DNA from 2 places in the Sphingomonas sp. CFBP 13733 genome. Region 1 is predicted to be linked to the other one. Evidence: riboswitches for the same ligand, from Rfam matches in the RefSeq annotation. Region 1 holds a riboswitch; the other holds the start of a gene.
The links. A riboswitch is a leader RNA that binds a small molecule or an ion and turns the genes downstream of it on or off. The one in region 1 is predicted to bind thiamine pyrophosphate.
Positions count from the first base shown of each region.

Region 2: it holds a riboswitch for thiamine pyrophosphate, as region 1 does, so the genes downstream of both, IFT71_RS08820 (TonB-dependent receptor domain-containing protein) here and thiC (phosphomethylpyrimidine synthase ThiC) in region 1, are expected to answer to the same signal.

Region 1 is NZ_JACYUP010000003.1:456,683-467,311, forward strand. It holds gene thiC (phosphomethylpyrimidine synthase ThiC) at 1-1,760, opposite strand, end outside; TPP riboswitch at 1,800-1,907, opposite strand; gene IFT71_RS10730 (MipA/OmpV family protein) at 1,996-2,859, opposite strand; gene IFT71_RS21430 (DUF2141 domain-containing protein) at 2,929-3,378, opposite strand; partial or broken gene IFT71_RS21435 (sterol desaturase family protein) at 3,284-3,642, opposite strand; gene IFT71_RS10740 (hypothetical protein) at 4,061-4,480, shown strand; gene IFT71_RS10745 (GNAT family N-acetyltransferase) at 4,653-5,246, opposite strand; gene crtY (lycopene beta-cyclase CrtY) at 5,480-6,646, shown strand; gene IFT71_RS10755 (phytoene desaturase) at 6,643-8,121, shown strand; gene IFT71_RS10760 (LOG family protein) at 8,314-8,895, shown strand; gene IFT71_RS10765 (phytoene/squalene synthase family protein) at 9,044-9,991, shown strand; gene IFT71_RS10770 (hypothetical protein) at 10,138-10,368, opposite strand; gene IFT71_RS10775 (ABCB family ABC transporter ATP-binding protein/permease) at 10,490-10,629, shown strand, end outside.
Region 2 is NZ_JACYUP010000003.1:71,982-82,610, reverse strand. It holds gene IFT71_RS08845 (ATP-binding protein) at 1-845, opposite strand, end outside; gene IFT71_RS08840 (glycoside hydrolase family 5 protein) at 955-2,037, opposite strand; gene IFT71_RS08835 (SLBB domain-containing protein) at 2,318-3,136, opposite strand; gene IFT71_RS08830 (outer membrane beta-barrel protein) at 3,147-4,391, opposite strand; gene IFT71_RS08825 (FadR/GntR family transcriptional regulator) at 4,599-5,321, opposite strand; TPP riboswitch at 5,486-5,574, shown strand; gene IFT71_RS08820 (TonB-dependent receptor domain-containing protein) at 5,645-7,957, shown strand; gene IFT71_RS08815 (phosphotransferase enzyme family protein) at 7,972-9,123, shown strand; gene pnuC (nicotinamide riboside transporter PnuC) at 9,120-9,737, shown strand; gene IFT71_RS08805 (copper resistance protein B) at 9,668-10,629, opposite strand, start outside.

The DNA of each region.
Region 1 (10,629 bases):
TTCTGTTTCGCGGCGAAGTCCCTCACCTCCTGCGTGATCTTCATCGAGCAGAATTTGGGACCGCACATCGAACAGAAATGCGCGGTCTTGGCGCCTTCTGCGGGGAGCGTCTGGTCGTGATATTGCTCGGCCGTATCGGGGTCGAGGCTCAGGTTGAACTGGTCGCGCCAGCGGAATTCGAAGCGCGCGCGGCTCAACGCATCGTCGCGCATCTGCGCGGCAGGGTGACCCTTGGCGAGGTCGGCGGCGTGTGCGGCGAGCTTGTAGGTGACGACGCCGACCTTCACGTCGTCGCGGTCGGGCAAGCCCAGATGCTCCTTGGGCGTGACGTAGCAAAGCATCGCGGTGCCGTACCAGCCGATCTGCGCCGCGCCGATGCCGCTGGTGATATGGTCATAACCCGGCGCGATGTCGGTGGTGAGCGGCCCCAAGGTATAGAAGGGCGCCTCGCCGCAGACCTCGAGCTGCTTTTCCATGTTTTCCTTGATCTTGTGCATCGGCACATGGCCGGGGCCCTCGATCATCACCTGAACGTCGCTCTTCCAGGCGCGGTGGGTCAGTTCGCCGAGCGTGTAGAGCTCGCTGAACTGCGCCTCGTCGTTCGCGTCGGCGATGCTGCCGGGGCGCAGCCCGTCGCCGAGCGAATAGGCGATGTCATACGCCTTCATGATCTCGGTGATCTCGTCGAAGCGCTCGTAGAGGAAGCTCTCCTTGTGGTGGCTGAGGCACCATTTCGCCATGATCGAGCCGCCGCGCGAGACGATGCCGGTGACCCGCTTGGCGGTCATCGGGATATAGGCGAGGCGCACGCCGGCGTGGATCGTAAAGTAATCCACGCCCTGCTCCGCCTGTTCGATCAGCGTGTCGCGGAAGATTTCCCAGGTCAGATCCTCGGCGACGCCGCCGACCTTTTCGAGCGCCTGGTAGATCGGCACGGTGCCGATCGGCACGGGGCTGTTGCGCAGGATCCATTCGCGCGTGTCGTGGATGTTGCGGCCGGTGCTGAGGTCCATCACCGTGTCCGCGCCCCAGCGGATCGACCAGACGAGCTTGTCGACCTCGGCGGCGACGTTCGACGCGACTGCGGAGTTGCCGATATTGGCGTTGATCTTGACCAGGAAGTTGCGGCCGATCGCCATCGGCTCGGATTCGGGGTGGTTGACGTTGTTGGGGATGATCGCGCGGCCGCGTGCGACCTCGTCGCGGACGAATTCGGGGGTGACGAAGTCGGGGATCGACGCACCGAAGCTCTCGCCGTCGCGCTTATACTCTTTCAGCATCGCGCGGCCGAGATTCTCCCGCGTCGCGACATATTCCATCTCGGGCGTGATGATGCCACGGCGTGCGTAATGCATTTGGCTGACATTGGCGCCAGCCCTGGCGCGCAACGGGCGCTTGATGCTGCCGGGAAATTGCGGGACGCCGTCCGAGCGGTCGGGGCCGAGCTGGCCATTATCCTCGGGCCGGATCTCGCGCGCGTCGTAGCTCTCGACGTCGCCGCGCGCCTCGATCCACTGGCGGCGGAGTTGCGGCAGGCCGGCGTTGATGTCGATCGTCGCCCTGGGGTCGGTGTACGGACCGCTGGTGTCGTAGACCCGCAAGGGCGGCTCGGAACAGCTCGGGTCGAGCACGATCTCGCGCATCGCGACGCGGACGTCGGGGCTGGAGGGCACCGCGACATGAACCTTCCGCGAGCCGCGTATCGGGCCGGTGGTGACGCCGATATCGGCGGTCGGGATGCGGGGATCGTAATCGGCCATGCGCTTGCTCCTAAAGGTCTCGGAGCAAGGCATGCGGTTCTGTGGCGACCGCTCCCTCCCTCCGCCGGTATCAACCGGATCAGGTTCAGCGGGTCGAAGGCTCCTGCCTTCCTCTCAAGCGCGGATCGGCGCTCCCCCGGGGTAGGGCGAGCATAGGCGCAACAGACGGGGGCGCAAACGAAAAACCCCGCGCGGTCGGGCCGCACGGGGTTTCGGGTCGATCGGCGGGTTGCGATCAGAAGGTGTAGGTCAGGCCCACCGCGCCGAGCCACTGGTCGGCATCGCCGACGTCCGCGACGATCGGGCTGTCCTTGTACTTGCCGAGCATGCGGCCATAGAGCACGCCCGCGCCGACGCCGAACCCACGGCGCAGATCGCCCGACAGGCTCTGCAACGCGAAGGCGGAGACGTTGACCCGGCGGAAACCGCTGTCGTTGATGTCATAGGTGCGCAGACCGCTGTTGATCGTGCCGATCGGCGTGACCGCGGCATAGGTCCGGCCAAAGCCCTTGCCTGCATAATCCGCCGACAGGCCGAAGGCGACCAGGGTGCGGACCGACAGCGGCGTCGTGTAGTTGACCTGTGGGGTGATGACATAGCTGTCGTGCGTGCCCGACACGTCGTGGATATAGGCGACGCGCGCGGTCAGCGTGTCGTAATCGCTGGTGATGACGCCGGTCTTGCCGATGCCGACGAAGCCGCCGACTTCATAGGCCGTGTCGATCTTGCCGAGCGCGCGGACCTGCCGGTTGTCGACCCGGCCCGTGCGATCGGTGCGGACGGCGGCGATAACGCCGACTTCGTAGTTGATCCCGACGGACCCGGTATTGGGGATCAGGTTCACATAGAGCTGCGTACCGCGTGTGAAGAAGTCATGGCCACGGACCGTACCGATCGCGACCGCGCCGGGGGTGAAGCTGTTGCTGTCCGCACCCTCGTAATCGGGAAGCGACGCGACGCCGAGACCGAGCGTGATGCGGTTGTTGTCGGCGGGATCGGTGATTGGCGGGGTCGGATTGGGATCCGTCTGCGCAAGTGCCGGCGTGGCGAGGGCGACTGCCGCGGTTGCGGCAGTCAGAACGAGTGAGAATGCGCGCAAGGACGGGCTCCGGACAAAAAGGTTCCACCGCGCAACGCGGGGCAACCCCATTCGGTCCGTTGCAATCCGTCAGAAGATGTAACGCATCCTGACCTGTTGCATTTCGGCATCACCGGCGAGCATGAACCGTGCCGCGGAAAAGCGCGGCGGTCCGAAGCGTACCGCGGCGTTGTTCGAGAAACCATAGCCCTCGCGCGGGATACCCGCGATCGTGTCGAGCTTGGAGTTGCTGTTCTCGTCATGGATGATCGCCAGCGCATAGCCACGCTGCGGCAGGCCCGGAAAGCTCGTCGTCCGGACCGCGGCGGGCAGGGTCCGGGTCAGTGCCTTGGCATCGTCGACACAGGCGGGGAAATTGTCGGGGTCGGCGGTCAGGCAGATACGGATCAAGCCCTTGGCCGAGCGAAGATTGTCGACCTCGACGTCGAGCCGCGTGACCGGGCTCGCTGCCGCCAGAACGGCCCAGACGGCGGCCGCCGCCAGCACGCGCGGCAGCCTTGGCATGCGAGCTGCCCGCATCGCCGTGCTCCCGGTCGGTGCCGCAGAGCCGATCCCAGAACCGGAAAATGAGCTCATAATTGCACCTGTATCGTTCATGATGTGGCTGATGGTGGCTGGCCGTGATCAGCCATGTCCCCAATGCTCCCCTCCACATGAACCGGGGAAAAACCTCCCGGCCCATCGGATTGGCCCCCTCCATAACGGTCATGACCGTCAGAGCCAAACCGAGCGCACCGCCAGGGTCGGAATCGCAATGACCCGTAGCGGAATTATCACAGCGCCGGGACCGGATCGAACGCCGTTGCCATTCAGACCCTCGGTCGACCACGCCCGGCCGGTGCTCCACCTGTTTGCACTGACTCTAGTCTATCGCCCCCGCAAAATGATCGAAACCGGCGGCATCCGGGTACGCGGCTGCAAAGCACGACGGCCTGTGCGCCTGCAAACCTAACGCCGCCCCATTCTATGTCGGAACACCGGACCCTTATCATATCTTTATCGATTTTACAGAATTCAGCGCCACGAATTCATCTATCGAACTTTATTTGACGCCTCCCAATGTGATATTTTTTTTCAGGTCAACAGATTTGAGACCCTGATAGCAGAACATTGCTCCATTACGACGATATCGCCTGTTTGAAAGTCCGACGCCATGTCAGAGACAGGCCATCTCGATACTATAAATTTAGGAGATGAGTATATGGCAACCATCAACATCATGATTGCTGTGGATGTGGAAACAGCTCAGTCGACGGCCAGTGGCCAGACCATCACCCAAGGTCTGTATATGATCGACACAACGGGCTATGAAGGCACGTCCGAGGGTGGCAACGAGTTGACGACGCCGTGCAACGCCGGTGACGTCTTGGTGTGGACCGTCTATCCCATCAATCCCGCCCATAATATCGCAATCACCGGGTTTACCGGTCAATGCACGCAGAACCCGCCGAATAGTGTATTCCAGAAGCTTGAAAAACAGACGACGCCCGCGGGCGTTATCTATTGGACCTGTGTGATCAACAACGGCACAGCAACGGGGTCCTACCAGTACAGCGTCGTCTTCTCGATGTCGGGCAAGACTTACAGCTATGACCCGTTCATCAAGGTCCCGGCGAACTGATCGCCAGCGCGTAAACATGGGCATGTGCGCTCCCGGCTGATCCGGAAATGAGCGCGCGCCGCACATGGTGCCGGGCAGCAGCGACGACTTGCGGCTGCCCGGTACCGTAAAAACCCGCGCAGTTCCTCGGCCAGCATCGCTCGACCTGTCCGCCGAGCGTCCGGAACCGAGGTCAGGCGCGCCGGTCGAGGATCAGGATCGGCGCGTCACGATAACGACCCTCGATGCGCAGGCGGTAGCCGAGGCGCTCGGCGAGGCGGAGCGAGGGCGCGTTGCGGCGGTCGATGATGCAGGTCGTCGCGGCGATGCGCGGGTCGGCCCAGGCCAGGACCGCCGCCATCGCCTCCGACGCATAACCCTGTCCCTGCGCGTCGCCGGTCAGCGTCCAGCCCATTTCGGGGCCGATCGCACCGGGACCGTCGATCGGCGGCAGGATCGCGCGCCGCGCTTCGATCAGACCCATCTCGCCGATCAGCCGGCCGGTCACAGTCTCGCGCACGATCCAGCTGCCATAGCCGAACACGGTCCACTGCCCGATCGAGCGGAGCAACCGGATCCACACCTCCTCGCGACTACGCGGCGTGCCGCCGATCATCGCATAGACGCGGGCGTCGGCCCACATCGCGGCGCAGTCGTCGAGATCGGCAGGGACATGGCCGCTCAGCGTCAGGCGCGCCGTTGCCAGCGTCGGCGCCTGGGGGTGGCGGGGGTCGGGATCGCCGGCGTGCGGTGCTGGCGAAGCGTCGGTCGGATGTGTGGGGGGCATGGCGGCTCCGGATCTGGCATGGACATAGTGGCGGAGATGGCGGCGGCGCGCCATGCCCGACCTGACGTCCCCCGTCCCTCCGTGTCGGGTGCGCGATGGCAGCGGACGACTGGCGCGCGGCGGATCGCGGCGGTGGCGGAAGAGGCGGCCGGGCCGGCAATGCAGGTTGTCTTCGCGCGCGATTGGGCGGGAAAGGCTGTTTTCGCAGGCGCCGGTTTGCGCTAGTCGGAGCCATGGCATCGACGATCTCCTGCGACGTCGCGATCGTTGGCGCGGGCCTGGCCGGCGGGATGATCGCGCTGGCGCTCAAAGCGAAGCATCCGGCGCTCGACGTGCGGCTGGTCGATGCCGCCCCGACGGTCGGCGGCAATCACCTCTGGTCGTTCTTCGACAGCGACGTCGCGGCGGCGGACCGCTGGATCGTCGCGCCGCTCGTGGTGCATGGCTGGCAGGGCTATGACGTGCGCTTTCCAGGGCATGCGCGGACCATCGACGCGCGTTACAATTCGATCGAGAGCGTCCAGCTCGACCGCGAAGTACGCCGCGTCCTGCCGCCGCACGCGCTGATGCTCGACCGCAAAGTCAGCGGCGCGAGCGCGACCGCGGTGGTGCTGAGCGACGGCGACCGGATCGAAGCGACCGGGGTGATCGACGCGCGCGGGCCGGGCGACCTTACGCTGCTCGATCTGGCGTGGCAGAAATTCCTCGGACGCGAACTGCTGCTCGACGCGATGCACAAGGCGCCGCGGCCGATGGTGATGGATGCGGGCGTCGAACAGCTCGACGGCTATCGTTTCGTCTATTGCCTGCCGTTCAAGGCGCGGCGGATGTTCGTCGAAGACACCTATTACAGCGACACGCCCGATCTCGATCTGCCCGTGCTGCGCGACCGGATCGACGCCTATGTCGCCGAGCGCGGCTGGTCGGTGAAGCGGATCGAACGCGAGGAATCGGGCGTCCTGCCGGTCGCGATGGGCGGCGATTTCGAGGCCTATTGGCGCTCGACCGGGGCGCGTGTCGCCAAGGCGGGGATGCGCGCGGGGATGTTCCACCCGACCACCGGCTATTCGCTGCCCGATGCGGTGCGGACCGCGTCGATGATCGCGGCGCTGGGGGATTTCTCGGGCGCGCGGCTGCACGACGCGACCTATGCGATGGCGCAGGCGACGTGGAAGAGCCGCGGTTTCTACCGGATGCTCGACACGATGCTATTCCGCGCGGCGGAGCCCGAGGAACGCTACCGGATCCTCGAGCGCTTCTATCGCCTCTCCCCTTCGCTGATAGGCCGTTTCTATGCCGGACGTTCGACCATGACCGACAAGGCGCGGATCCTGACCGGCAAGCCCCCCGTCCCCATCGTGCGCGCCGTCCGCGCCATCGCAGGCAGTATGAGATCATGAAGACAGCTATCGTCATCGGCGCAGGGTTTGGCGGGCTGGCGCTCGCGATCCGGCTGCAATCCGCAGGCGTCCAGACGACCATCGTCGAGAGCCGCGACAAGCCGGGCGGGCGTGGCTATTACTGGGAGCGCGACGGCTTCACCTTCGATGCCGGCCCGACCGTCATCACCGATCCCGATTGCCTGCGCGAACTATGGGCGCTGAGCGGGCACGACATGAGCGCGGACGTGACGCTCGACCCGGTGCTGCCCTTCTACCGGCTGAACTGGGCAGACGGGACGAATTTCGATTATACCAACGACGATACGCAGATGCGGGCGGAGATCGAGAAGCTGCACCCGGGCGACTGGGCGGGCTATGAGAAGTTCCTCGCCTATTCCGCCGGCGTGTTTCACGAAGGCTATGAGAAGCTCGGCCATGTCGCGTTTCTCGACTTCGGGTCGATGATCAAGGCGGCGCCGGCACTGGCGAAATACCAGGCCTGGCGCTCGGTCTATTCAATCGTGTCGAGCTTCGTGAAGTCCGAGAAGCTGCGCGAGGCGCTCTCGTTCCACACGCTGCTGGTCGGCGGCAATCCGATGACGACCAGCGCGATCTATGCCCTGATCCACAAGCTGGAGCGCGACGGCGGCGTGTGGTTCGCGCGCGGCGGCACCAACCGGCTGGTCGCGGCGCTGGTGACCCAGTTCGAGCGACTGGGCGGCGTGCTGCGGCTCGACGACCCGGTCACCTCGATCGAGACGCTGGGCGACCGCGCGACCGGGGTCACGACGGCGAGCGGCTGGTCGGGCCAGGCGGATGCGGTGGCGGCGAACAGCGACATCATGCACACCTATCGCGACCTGCTGGCGACGTCGCGCAGCGGACAGCGGACCAAGGCGTCGCTCGAGCGCAAGAAGTACAGCCCGTCGCTGTTCGTCGTGCATTTCGGGATCAAGGGCACGTGGCCCGGCATTCCGCACCACATGATCCTGTTCGGGCCGCGCTATAAGGGGCTGCTGTCGGACATTTACGATCACGGCGTGCTGGCGGAAGATTTCTCGCTTTATCTCCACCACCCGACTGTCACCGACCCCAGCCTGGCGCCGGAGGGGCATTCGACCTTCTACGCGCTCGCGCCGGTGCCGCATCTCGGCAAGTTCCCGGTCGACTGGGACGAGATCGGCCCGATCCTGGAGAAGCGGATCCTTGACGAGATCGGCCGGCGGTTGATCCCGGACATCCACGACCGGATCGTGACCAAGTTCAGCTATGCGCCGAAGGATTTCGCGCAGGATCTGAACGCCCATCTGGGCTCGGCCTTCTCGCTCGAGCCGGTGCTGACGCAGAGCGCCTATTTCCGCGTGCACAACCGCGACGATCATATCCCGAACCTGTACTTCGTCGGCGCAGGGACTCACCCGGGGGCGGGGATTCCCGGCGTCGTCGGGAGTGCGAAGGCGACGGCGCGGTTGATGCTTGAGGGCGAGCAGTAAGGGTTTGTTCACGCGGAGACGCGGAGGCGCGGAGATGGTGCGTCCAGCCTATCGGTCGGAAGACCTCTCGGCTGTACGTCATCATGGTATAAGGTCGCTCCGCGACCCGTGCTGCAACTCCGCGCCTCCGCGTCTCCGCGCGAACCCATTCTTTTCTTGCGGCACCACGCGAGCTTCCCCTAGCGAGGCCACATGAAAAGACTTGCTGTGTATTGCGGGTCGGCGACGCCGGCTGATCCCCTGTATATCGAAGGCGCACGCGCGCTGGGACGGACCTTTGCCGAGCGCGGAATCGGCCTCGTCTATGGCGGTGGCCGCACCGGCCTGATGGGCGCGATCGCCGACGGTGCGCTCGAGGGTGGCGGCGAGGTGATCGGCGTGATTCCGCAGGCGCTGGTCGATGCGGAGGTTGCGCACCGGGGGCTGACCGAGCTCCACGTCGTGCAGGGCATGCACCAGCGCAAGCAGATGTTCACCGACCTGTCGGACGGATTCGTGACGATTCCCGGTGGTACGGGCACGATGGACGAGCTGTGGGAAGCGCTGAGCTGGGCGCAGCTCGGCTATCATGCGGATCCCGTCGGGCTGCTCAACACCGCGGGCTATTACGACCATCTGATCGCGTTCTGGGACAAGATGGGCGAGGTCGGCTTCCTGCGACCGCAGCACCGCGACCTGCTGATCGTCGCGGATACGCTCGACCTGCTGCTCGACCGGATGGCGGAGCATGTGCCGACACAGCCGATCGTCCGGATGAACGCGTCGGATCTGTGACCGTCTTCGCGCCGCATACTATCCTGCTCCACCCCGGCGAAGGCCGGGGCCCAGTTGGGGGACGGGGATTGGCTCGCGCTACGCGTCATTACACTCGCTTTCCCACCTGGGCCCCGGCCTTCGCCGGGGTGGTAGTAAAGGTGGCGGCATGACATTCCCCTCCCCCACCCGCGAAGCGATCGTCGCGACGGCGAAGGAGTCGATCGCGCGCGGATCGAAGAGTTTCGCGGCCGCCAGCCTGTTGTTCGACAAGCCGACGCGCGAACGGGCGTGGCTCCTCTACGCCTGGTGCCGGCGGTGCGACGATATCGCCGACGGACAGGATCACGGGCACGGCATGACCGTCGTCGACGATGCCCCGGCGCGCCTCGTCACGCTGTCGGCGATGACCGAGCAGGCGCTGGCGGGCGAGGTCGTCGGCGAGCCCGCATTCGACGCGCTGCGGATCGTCGCCGCCGAGACGCGGATGCCCAAGCGGTTCGCGCGCGACCTGGTCGAGGGGTTCGCGCTCGATGCACGCGAGTGGCGACCGCGCTCCGAAAACGACCTGTACAAATATTGCTACCATGTCGCGGGCGTCGTCGGCTGCATGATGGCGATCGCGATGGGGGTCGATCCCGATGACGAGGACACACTCGACCGCGCCTGTGACTTGGGAATGGCATTCCAGCTCGCCAACATCATGCGCGATGTCGAGGAGGATGACCGGGTCGGGCGCTGCTACCTGCCCGAGGACTGGCTGGTCGAGATGGACTTTCCGCCCGGCCAGCACATGAAGCCGCCATTCCGCGCGCGCCTCGCGGTGCTCACGAAGCGGATGGCGGACCGCGCGGCGGCGTTCGAGGCGAGCGCACGGGAAGGCACGCCCGCGCTGTCGTTCCGGTCGGCCTGGGCCGTGCTGTCCGCGGCCGGTATCTATGGCGCAATCGGGCGGGCCGTCGCGGCGCGCGGCGAGCATGCCTGGGATCACCGCGTTACGACGTCCGGGGCGCAGAAGCTGGGGTTTATCGCCAGAGCCGCGCGAGAGGCAGCGGCGCCGGAGCGGCTGTATCCACGCACGCCGCGCGATCCGCGGCTGTGGACACGACCGCGGTAGCTTAGTCTTTCACGCCTCACCCCTTATCCGTTCGCCCTGAGCGAAGTCGAAGGGCCTCCGTTCGGGACCTGTGCTTCGACTTCGCTCAGCACGAACGGGGAAGAGAGAGCGAAGGAGACGAACTCAAACCCGCTCGAACCAACATATCAGCCCCGGGGCTTGGCCTTGCCTGCCACGGCGATCTGCGCGCCTGCGGTGCGGCAATTGGCGCCGATCATCGGATAGGGAACGTCGGTGTTCTGCGCGAGCTGATCGGGAAGCGCCGCGCGGCACTGCGCCATGGTTTCGTAGCGCGCCGGCACGACCCGTGCCTCGGTGCAGTTCATATTGCCGTCACTGCAACCCATGATGGCCATGACGTAGAACAGCGGTTCCATTTCATTCTCCAGTGGATCGCCGTGCCCGGCGTTGGACACGGTATGAAAAGCGACGAACTGGCAGGATTGTTCCGCCAACCGCTTTCACCGGGGCTTGACCACGCCTACATCACCACCAGCAATGCCCCCTGATACCTACACCTCCACCCGCGCGGACCAGCCGTTGCTGCCGACGCTCCGTCGCTTTCTGCCATTCCTGTGGCCGGCGGGGCAGCCGAAGCTGAAAGTGCGGATCGTCGTCGCGATGATGCTCGTGATCGC
Region 2 (10,629 bases), 380 kb from region 1:
GCGATCATCGCGCGCGCATCGGTATCGAAGCGGACGCCGGTATTGGCCTCGCCGCGTGCGATCAGCGCGTCGACGCTGTCGGCGCCGATCCGGCCCAGCGACACGATCCGCATGTGACGGCGGAGCGACGGGTGGCCGGCGACGACGTCGGACACGGTCCGCGCGATCCCGACCAGCACGAACAGCACCGGCACGAGCGCGTCGGACAGCAGCTTCATCGCCGCCGCGACGTCGCTCTTCACGCTCGCATCCTCGATCCGGTCGAACTCGTCGAAGATCAGAATCGTCGGCGCGGTGACGCGGTCTGCCACCAGATCGACGAACGCCCGCGGGCCGAAATTTTCCGGCATCTGTTCGAGCTTCTGCGCAAAGGCACGCTGTCCGCCGGGCGCGAAGGCTGCGGGCGGGAGCGCATCGAGATAGAGCCTGATGATGTCGGCGAAGGTCGCATGCGGTTCGCACGCGAAATAGAGCACGACGGCGCCCGATTCATCCGCATGCTCACCGAGCACGCGCACCAGCGACGTCTTGCCCGAGCCGCGTGCGCCGTGGATCACCGCATGCTGGTGAAAGTCGAGCGTCGCGGCGAGCAGATGGTCGAGCTCGACCGCGCGTCCGAACAGTTCGCCGCGGGTTCGCACCGGGCGTGCGGCATCGAACGTGTCCGCGATCCTGCGCCGGTCGCCGATCAGCCGCGTCGCGGTGCTTGCCGGGGCGGGATCCGCGGGCAGGTCGACGACCGGCGCGGCGGGCGGGGTGTAGCGATGCGTCAGCTCGATCACGGGGGGCTCGGCCCATCCGCGGCCGTCCAGCCAGCGCGTCAGCGATGCAATCCATGACTTCAACATAATTCTTGTATCTGCCTTGCCGATCCGGGGAGCGGGTACGCGACGTTGCTGCAACGCACAATAGGATTGCCGTACGGCTCCACGGGGCCACTATACCCTGTGATCATTAAGATTTGTGCCGTATCAGGATAGACATTTGCGGTTTGTCCCCGGTCTTGTCGGGTTGCACGCTGTACATATACGGCCCCCACAGGGCGCCGCCTGCCCAATAGGTCCAACCGAGCCAGACGTCCGAGCCCGCGTCAAGTGTGCCGAGCACCGCATCGAGCGCGGCGAGGCAGTTCGGGTCGCTGCTGGCGCCGAATTCGCCGAGAAATCCCCGTGTCTTGTTGGCGCGCAGCCAGGCGGTGGCCGAATCGAATGCCTGTGCGGCGGCCTTTGGCGACACGCATTCCGGATGCGTTCCCGAGGAGTCGGCATCCGGATATTGGTGCATCTCGAACGCCATGTTGTTCGCCGGGTCGACGAGCGTTTTCAGCGCTTCGCCGTTCGAGTCGCTGCCTTTCGTCCAGGAATGGGCACCCGACCAGTTCGTCCCCGGGACGAGCACCAGATTGCGCGCGCCTGTCGCGCGGATCGCCTGTAACGACGCCTCCGCAATCGGTCGCCACGCGGTGGCGGAGAGGCCATTAGGTTCGTTCATCACGCCGAACGCGATACGCTTGTCCCCGGCATAATGGCGGGCGAGGCGGGTCCAGAGGTCGGCGAGCATCGCGCCGCGCGGGTCGATCTGGTCGAGCCGTTGGCCCCGGTATTTGGCGTAATTGTGCACGTCGAGGATGATCAGGCCGAACCCGCCGAGCCCCGCGATCGATTCGTCGAGCCGTGCGAGTTCCGTGGCGTCGATCGGGGCATTGGGCCGCGGTTGCAGCCGTTCCCAGAGAACGGGCACGCGGATCGCGTTCATGCCCGCGGCGACGAAGGGCGCGGTCTCCTGTGGCTTGGGGTAGAAATAGTCGAAGCCGTAGCGCCCGGGAATGCGCTTCGAGGCAAAGCCGCCCGTCGCGATGTTGACGCCGGTATAGCGCGGATGCGCAGGCTTGCGCGGCCCAGTCGCGGAGGGGGCATCGGCGGCGGGATCGAGCGTGATCGGTAGACCGGTTCGCGAGGGCGCAATCATGACCGCAACGCCGGCCGTCGCGACCAGCGCAGCGCCTCCCAGCGCGATGAACAGGCCGTTATGTCGCATCGGCACGCCCATCACCCAAGCCGGTGACCCGTGCAAGCATCACACGACCAACGCCGGGGGAATCGCGACGGCTGGCCCGGGTAGCGGGGTGCGCCGGCGCTGGCGGCACGGGACATGGCGGGGCACTAGGGTATGAAAAAGGGCGCCCCGTTGCCGGAGCGCCCTCTTCTCAGGCCGTGGCCGCAGACGTCAGGCTGTTGCGAAACAGACCTGGCGACGACGAATGCGCAGGGCATCGCATGAAACGAGACATTCCGACCCCCGGACGCCGATCACTGATTCAGAGCCATTTCTCGTTGATGAAGACCGAGTCCTCGGCCTTCAGTTCGCCGTCGAGATCGACCTTCTTCAACTTCTCGCCGTCGCGGAAGATCGTGACGTTCCGCGTCGATCCGGCGAGCGTCGGACCACCGGCGCGGGCCAGCGCCTGGCGAACCGTCATCCCGGTCTTCAACGGGAAGGATCCCGGCGAATTCACCTGGCCATAGACATAGATGACGGGCGCGACCGGAACGAAGAGCGTGTCCTTCGCCTCGAGCAGCGTCGCCGCGCTCCATTCGCCGCTGAGGTCCGACAGGAGGATGCGGTGTTCGACCGGATCGCCGACGCGCTTCAGGATCGCATAGTCCGCGCTGGTCCCACGCGTGCCGCCCGCGCGGGCGAGCGTCATGCCGACGGTCAGCTGCAGATCGAGCGGATAGATGCCGGGGGTTCCGACCTCGCCGAACACGGTCACCGAGCTGCTGACGAACTGCGTGACCTCGACATTGACGACGGGCTTGACGAAATAGCCGCCGCTCCGCAGCCGGGCGGCGATGTCCGCGGCAAGTTCGCGCGCGGTCTGGTTGCGGACCTGGACCGCGCCGAGGAACGGCAGGGTGATCGTACCGTCGCTCTTGACGCGCGTCTTGACCACCTGGCCCGGGCCCTGGCCGAAAATCGTCACCTCGACCTCGTCATCGGGGGCCAGGCGATAGCCGTCGTTGGGTACGGCACCCGCCGGCGCGGGTGTCGGGCGCGCGGTTGGTACCTGCGCCCCGGCGGCCGTAGCGGCCATGAGCAACGGCAGAACAAGCGAATGCGCCATGCGGATCTTCATCATCATCCCCTTAGAAACGGGCCGTGACACCCGCCGATGCGGATGTGGCCGTATAATCGTAAATCGCATTGTCGGCCGTGCGGCGCTGATGCGTGACGCTCAGGCTGAGCCGCAGCGACCGGTGGAAATCGAATGCATAGCTGCCACCGACCAGGTTCAGCTTGTCCTTGCCGCGTGGTGGTTGAAGCGTAAGCGCCAGATCCTCGCCGCGCGGATCGCGTTGCGCGCGCTGGGCGAACAGGGTGGCGGTGCTGCGCGCCGAGAGCAGATAGGACACGTTGAGGTTGTAGCTGTCGGCGATGATATAGGTCGCGCCAAACGAGCTCTGATTCTGCACCGCACGGCGGCCGGAGCCGACGATCGTGAACCGGGGCACCGGGCGTATCGTCACCTGCGCGTCGAACGACGGGCCGCTGAAGGACGGCACGGCCGCGCGCTTGGGGTCGGCATGCGTGATGCCGCCGCCTAGCCGGAAGCTGACGCGCGGCGCGACCGAACGTTCGAAGACCAGCTGGACGTCGGTGATCATCGTCGAATCGTCGATCCCGGTCAGATCCTCGATACCCGGGCGCGCGATCTTCGCAACGGAGCCAATGAGCTGCAGCGTCCCGAGGCTGGGCCGCCCATAGCCGATCCCCGCGCGCAGCGCGGACTGGTTCGTGTCCAGAACCTTGCGGCTGCTGTTGGTGAGCGACACGCGGTTGACACCCACCGCGGGAAAGAAGCCCGCCGCGGCGCGGCAACTCGCGCCGACGTCATAGACCTGGCGCAGGAAGCTCTCGGTCACCACGGTGTTGGTGTCGCCGAGATCGAACTGCGCGCGTTCGAGCGCCGCGCTGCCGGTCACGCTGCAGGGCGCGCCGACCGGGGTCGTCACGCTCGAGGTCAGGTTGATCCGCTCACGATCGAGGCCGCTGAACCGGGTGTTGAAATCATAGCCGACCGTGCCGCCGGCGGTGACGCGGGTGCGGCCGAAGATGCGGTTCAGATCGACCGCCAACGCCGGCGAAACGCGGATATTGTCGCGCGGCCCGCTCCCGCGCGCGTCGTTGAGACGCAGCACGTTGCTGTCATAGACACTGGTGATCACCGGCACGACACGAAACCGGTCGACATTGCCCGCGACGGGCACGCTGACGGGTGTGTTGACGTTGACCGTCTGTGCCTGCGCACCGCTCACCAAACCGCCGGTCATGGCCGCCGCGAGCGCGACCTTGCCGATCCGTGCAGTTCGCTCGTCTCGAGCCCTTCGCATTGTTTCCCGTCATGTTTTCAATTGCTACCCGCATGATGCGCGGTCGCATTTCGTCCTTCGAGCTATTCCGGCGCTTGTCAAATCTCGACTCGCGGCACCGGGCCCAAGGGCACCGCGTCTCGATAAGTGAAAAGCGCGATCAGGTCGAGTGACGGCGTCGCACGGTGCTGTCCCTTGATCGTACACCGGGTCGCGACGATTCGGGTGTCAGGCCTCGGCGATCAGGCTGAGAACGTCGCCGATCAGGCGTCGCATCGCGTCGCGCGCACCATCGGCATCGCGCGCGGCGATCGCGACGGCGACCGCGGCATGGTCGGCGATGTTCGCGCTGCGCCCCTTGATCCGGTTGGTGAAGCGGATCGAGGTGCGCAGCGCGGTTTCGACCACCGACTGGAACTGTGCGTAGAAGGGGTTGCGCGACGCGCGCAGGACGGCGACGTGGAACGCGATGTCCGCGTCGAGTGGATCGTCATAGCTGCGCTCAGCCGCGGCCATCCGCGCCAGCCCCGCCTCGATCGCGACCATGTCCTGTTCGGTGTGGTACAGCGCCGCGAGCGCCGCCGCTTCGGGTTCGATCCCGATCCGCAGCTGGTTGAACTGCTGGAGCAGCTCGACCGAGAATTTGCGGTCGAGCAGCCAGCGCAGCACATCGGTGTCGAACAGGTTCCAGCTGCTCGATGGCTGCACGATCGTGCCCTGTCGCGGGCGCGCGCTGACCAGTCCCTTGGCGGTCAGCATCTTGACCGCCTCACGGGTCACCGATCGGCTGACGCCATGCGCCACCGCGATCTCCGCCTCGGTGGGGAATGGCCGATCCGTATATTGGCCGGTCACGATGGCCTTGCCGAGCAGGTCGAGCATGCCATGCGTAAGGTTCCGTCCCAGATCCCGATTCTCCAGGGCAACGACGTCGGTCAGCACACGCTCCATAAAGCCTGTGTGGCGCAAACCGGTCCGGCTGTCACCCACTGCAAGCCTCTGGGCGGGGTGGATTGTCATATAATTCTGCCGCGCGTGTGCCGGGAAGGCGCTGCGGACGGGCAAACGGGCAATAACGCTATCGCCGGAGGACCGAACCGCCTAGACGGCGCGCTCCCCGGGGGGCCGCTGACGCGCGGCTGAGAGGTGGGCTGCAGCCCATGACCCGCTGAACCTGATCCGGTTGATACCGGCGTAGGGAGGGCTGGCGGCGCGTCCGTCGTCCCTCCGTGTGGAGTGGACGCAAGACCGTGATGATCCTTCGATTTGACCTGATGACGGGCCGGCCGCCCCGTGTTGCATGCAGCGCGCTGGCAGTGGCACTTGCTGCTGTGGTGGCCTTCGCCCCCGCCAGCGCGCAGACGCAGGCGGATGCGCGGGACGGCGCCGACCCGGTCGATATCCGCGTCGTCGGTCTTCTCGATCCCGAGGGGCTGCTCCCCGACCAGACGGTGCCCAAATCCGAAAGCGCGATCGCCGCTGCGTTCATCACCAAGCAGGCGCCGACGCTCAACGCGTTCCAGCTGGTCAACCTCCTGCCCGGCGCGACCGTCGCGTCGAGCGATCCTTACGGCTTGTCGACCAGTTCGAGCCTGACGTTGCGCGGGCTGGGGCAGGACGAGATCGGTGTGACGATGGAGGGCGCGCCGCAGAACGACATTGGCTATTATTACGCCTATCCCTCGCAGTTCGCCGATACCGAGAATCTCCAGCGGATCGCGCTGGCGCAGGGCGCGGTCGATATCGCGTCGCCGACGCTGGGGGGTGCGGGCGGGTCGCTGTCGCTCTGGCTCGACGATCCGAGTGCGGCGCCGCGCGGGCTCGTCGACCTGTCGATCGGATCCTATGCGGCGCGGCGCGGCTTCGTCCGGCTCGATACCGGACGGATCGGCCAGACGGGGCTGCGGGCCTTCGTCTCCTATTCGAACACGCGCGCGAACAACTGGCGCGGTGCCGGCCATGACACGCGCCAGCATGTCGATGCCAAGCTGCTCGGCGAATGGGGCAACGGCAACCGCGCGAGCCTGGCGCTGTCGTTCAACAACGCGAACTCGTCGACCTATCGCAGCCCGACGCTCGCCGAATGGCGCGCGCAGGGACGCGATTTCAACTTCGATGCGCGGTACAGCGCGGGCAACACCAATTACTGGCGGCTCTACCGCGCGCCGTTCCGCAACCTCTATGCGTCGGCGCCGGTGCATCTGGCGCTGGGCGCGGGGGTAACGCTCGACAGCACCAGCTATCTGCAGTTCGGCTACGGCAATTCGCCCTATGGGACGCAGCTCGGCACGACCGGCAACTTCCTGGGTATCGAGCCGCTCGCCGATCCGATCGCGCTGCCGGGTGCGGTCGACGGGGTCGCGACGGTGTTGGGCAATTATACCGGCGACCAGCGCCGCGTGGGCACGGTCAACACGCTGACGATCGAGCGCGGCATCCACCGGCTGACCGCAGGGTTGTGGTTCGATCACGGCACCGACCGCGTCGTCCAGTCCTATACCGCGGTCGGTGCCGATGGCGCGCCGGCCGATCGCTGGGGCTATCGCGCAAAGGCGATCCGGACCGCCGACGGCCGGCTGCTCGCCTATGAGAACCAGCGGACCGTGACCGTCACCAAGGCGGCGTTCCTGGCCGACCATATCACGCTGACACCGCGTCTTGCGGTCGATATCGGGTTCAAGGGCGTCAATGTGCTGCGCAGCGGGCGCAACTACCTGCCGGGTCCGCAGGACCGCGTCCGCCTCGACAGCTTCGCCGCGCTGCCGCGGGCGGCGGTGCATTACGAGATCGACGACCGGCAGCAGCTGTTCGCCAACATCACGACGAACTTCCGCACGCCGAACGAGTTCACGCTTTACGACAGCTATGCGGGCGGTGCGCTGGTCAGCGCGGGGACGACCGCGCTGAAGAACGAATATGCGGTCTCGCAGGAGCTGGGCTATCGCTATATCGGCCCCGCACTGTCCGCATCGGTGACGGGGTTCCATTATGATTTCCGCAACCGCCAGCTGGCGACGGTCATCAACAATGGCGGCGCGCTGGTCAATTCGACGCTGAATGCCGGGGGACAGAGCTCCTACGGGATCGATGCCGAGATCGACTATCGCCCGGCGCGCGGTGTCAGCGTCTATGTCTCGGGCGAATATCTGCGCGCACGGATCAGCGACGACCTGCCGGTCGGCGACGATTATCTGCCGACCCGCGGCCGGCATGCGGTCTCGAGCCCGACCGTGCAGATCGGTGGCGGCGGGACCTATGACGACGGACGGTTGTTCGGCAGTGTCGCGGTCAAATATGTCGGCCGGCAATATGCGACGTTCGTCAACGACGAGAGCATCAAGGGCTATGCGACGCTCGACCTGTCGGTCGGCGTGCATCTGGCGTCGATGCTCGATGGCAAGCGGACCGACCTGCGGCTGAACGCGATCAACGTGACCGATCCGCGCGTGCTGGCGGGGGTGCAGTCGGTCTCGACCAATGCGCGCGACGTGATCGGGCGCGGGGGGACGCTGATCGCGGGATCTGCGCCGACCTATTATGTCGGGAGTGGTGCGGCCGTCATGGCGACCATCTCGCGCGGCCTGTGACCGGAGCGCGCGCGATGATCGGCGCGGGCTCGCCGGCGGCGCATCTGGTCCACGGGATGGGCACTGACATGGCTGCGCCGAGCTGGCCGGCGATCACCGCCGAGGAAGCCGCGGCCGTGGTCGCGCAGTTTCCGGTCGCCGGTCCGCTCGAGCGCGTGCACTGGCATTCGCCGCGGCCCTTCTCCGCGGCAGCGCTGATCGAGACCGGGCAGGGGATGTTCCTGCTCAAGCGCCATCATCGCCGGATGCGGACGCCCGATCAGCTTGGCGCGGAACACCGGTTCATCGCGCACCTGCGGACGCGCATCACGGTGCCCGAGGTCATGACGCTCGCCCCCAGCGACAACGGCGCGCTGGCCCGCGGCGACTGGACCTATGAACTGCATCGCAAGGCCCCCGGCGTCGACCTGTATCGCGACCGGCCCTCCTGGACGCCGTTCCTGTCACTAACGCAGGCACACGCGGCGGGCGTGGCACTGGCCCGGCTGCACCGCGCGTCGCAGGGGTTCGCCGCGCCCGCGCGCGCGCCACAACCGCTGGTCGCGAGCTTCACCATCCTGCCCGATCCCGATCCAATCGCGGCGGCGGAACGCTATGTCGCGGCGCGGCCGGCGCTCGCCGCGTTCCTCGCCCCGCGGCCGTGGCGGCGCGAGCTCGCGTCGCTGTTCGGCGCGCTCGGCGACGGGTTGCAGCCACGGCTCGCCGCGCAGCCGCCCTTGTGGACGCATAATGACTGGCATCCCTCCAACCTGCTCTGGGCGGAGGAGGACGTGCGGACCGTCATCGATTTCGGGCTGGCGGACCGGACCTGCGCGCTGCACGACGTGGCGATTGCGATCGAACGCAGTGGTGTCGCCTGGCTGGCGCTCGGGCAGGGCGCGGACGCCGCGATCGGCCAGCCCGAGGCGGCGTGCGCGCTGCTGGCGGGCTATGCGGCAACGACCGCGTTCGGTGCGGAGGACCGGGCGACGCTCGTCCGGCTGCTGCCGCTGGTGCATCTCGAATTCGCCTTGTCGGAGGTCGCGTATTTCGCAGGGGTGCTCGGCGACATGAGCGCGGCGGCATTGGCCTGGAACGGTTATCTGATCGGCCATGCGGCGTGGTTCCTGTCCGCGCCGGGGCAGGCGTTCCTCCGCCGGATCGCCGATGCGGAGCACGGCGCATGACGATGCTCGAGATCGCCGCGGTCGCCGTCAGTTTCCTCGGCATCTGGCTGACCGCGGTGCGGCGGCTGTGGTGCTGGCCGGTCAATTTGCTGGCCTGTGCGCTGTACTTCAAGCTGTTCCTCGACGTGCGGCTCTATGCGGACATGATGCTGCAGGCGGTGTTCGCCGGCGCGCTGGTTTATGGGTGGCGCAACTGGACGCGCGGGCGGCAGGATGCGGGCGACGTCGCCGTCGTGCCGCTCCGGCCGGTCCCCGCGCTGGCGGGGCTTTGCACCGGTGCGGGTGCCGCGCTGGGAATCGGGTTCGTCATGAGCCGCTATACCGACGCGGCGCTGCCCTGGATCGATGCGACGCTGAGCAGCTTCAGCCTCGTCGCGCAATATTGGACCGCGCGGCGGCACAGTGCGAGCTGGCTGCTGTGGATCGCCGTCGACATCGTCTATGTCGGGATGTTCGTCGTGAAGGGCCTGATGCTGACCGCGGGTCTCTACGCGGCGATGATCCTGCTCGCGCTGCTGGGCTATCGACAGTGGCAGGCGGCGCGTCAGAACCAGGCGCGCACACCGAGCGCGAGCGAGACCCCGCCGGTCCTATCGCCATCGCTGCGCGCATAACGCGCGGTGGCACCGTAGCGCCGTTCCCAGGACAGCCCGACATAGGGCGCGAGTTCGCGGCGGATCTCGTAGCGCAGCCGCACGCCGAGCTCCGCCGTCGATAGCCCCGCGCCGATCCGGCTGCCGGGCATGTCCTGCGCGGCGAGGTTCAGCTCGACACGCGGCTGGAGGATCGCACGCTGGGTGATGCGCTGGTCGTACCAGGCCTCCGCACGCGCCAGCACGTCGCCCTTGTCGGACAGGAACAGCGTGCCCTCGACGTCGAACCAATAGGGCGCCAGACCTTCGACCCCGAGTGCGGCATAGGTCCGTTTGGCGCCTGCGCCGAGATCCTGGCGGACGCCGGCCTGCAGGTTCCAGTACGGGTCGAGCGCGCGCGAATAGAGCGCCTGCACTTCGGCGGCCTCGACCCGGTCGCCGAAACCGCCTTCGCCTTCGGTCTTGACGACCAGCCTATCGATATCGCCGCCGAACCAGCCCGCGCCGTCCCAGCGATAGCCGTCGCGACCGCTGCGTACCTGCACCTCGGCGAGGTTGAAGAGGATCTGGCTGAAGCGCATGCCGCCATGCTCGTCGCGCATCATCCGATTGGCCTTCGTCATCGTCGCGGAATCGTAGAAGCGTGCCGCCGCCAGCGTGGTCGGCGGCGCGGGGGGCGGTGCGGTGCCGGCGGGCTGGTTCGTGCCTGTCGGCGCGGCGGAATCGTCAGACGCGGCCGGGGTGCAATGGCCCATCGCGGCGTGTTCGGGCGAGCAGGCGGCGTCTGGCATGGCTGGCGGGGGCGTGGTCGCGCCGGCGGCGGGTTGGCAGTGGCCCATTGCGGCATGCTCGGCCGAACAGGCGGCGGTCGGGGACATGTCCATCGCCGGCATTGCCGATGCAGCGGGCTTCG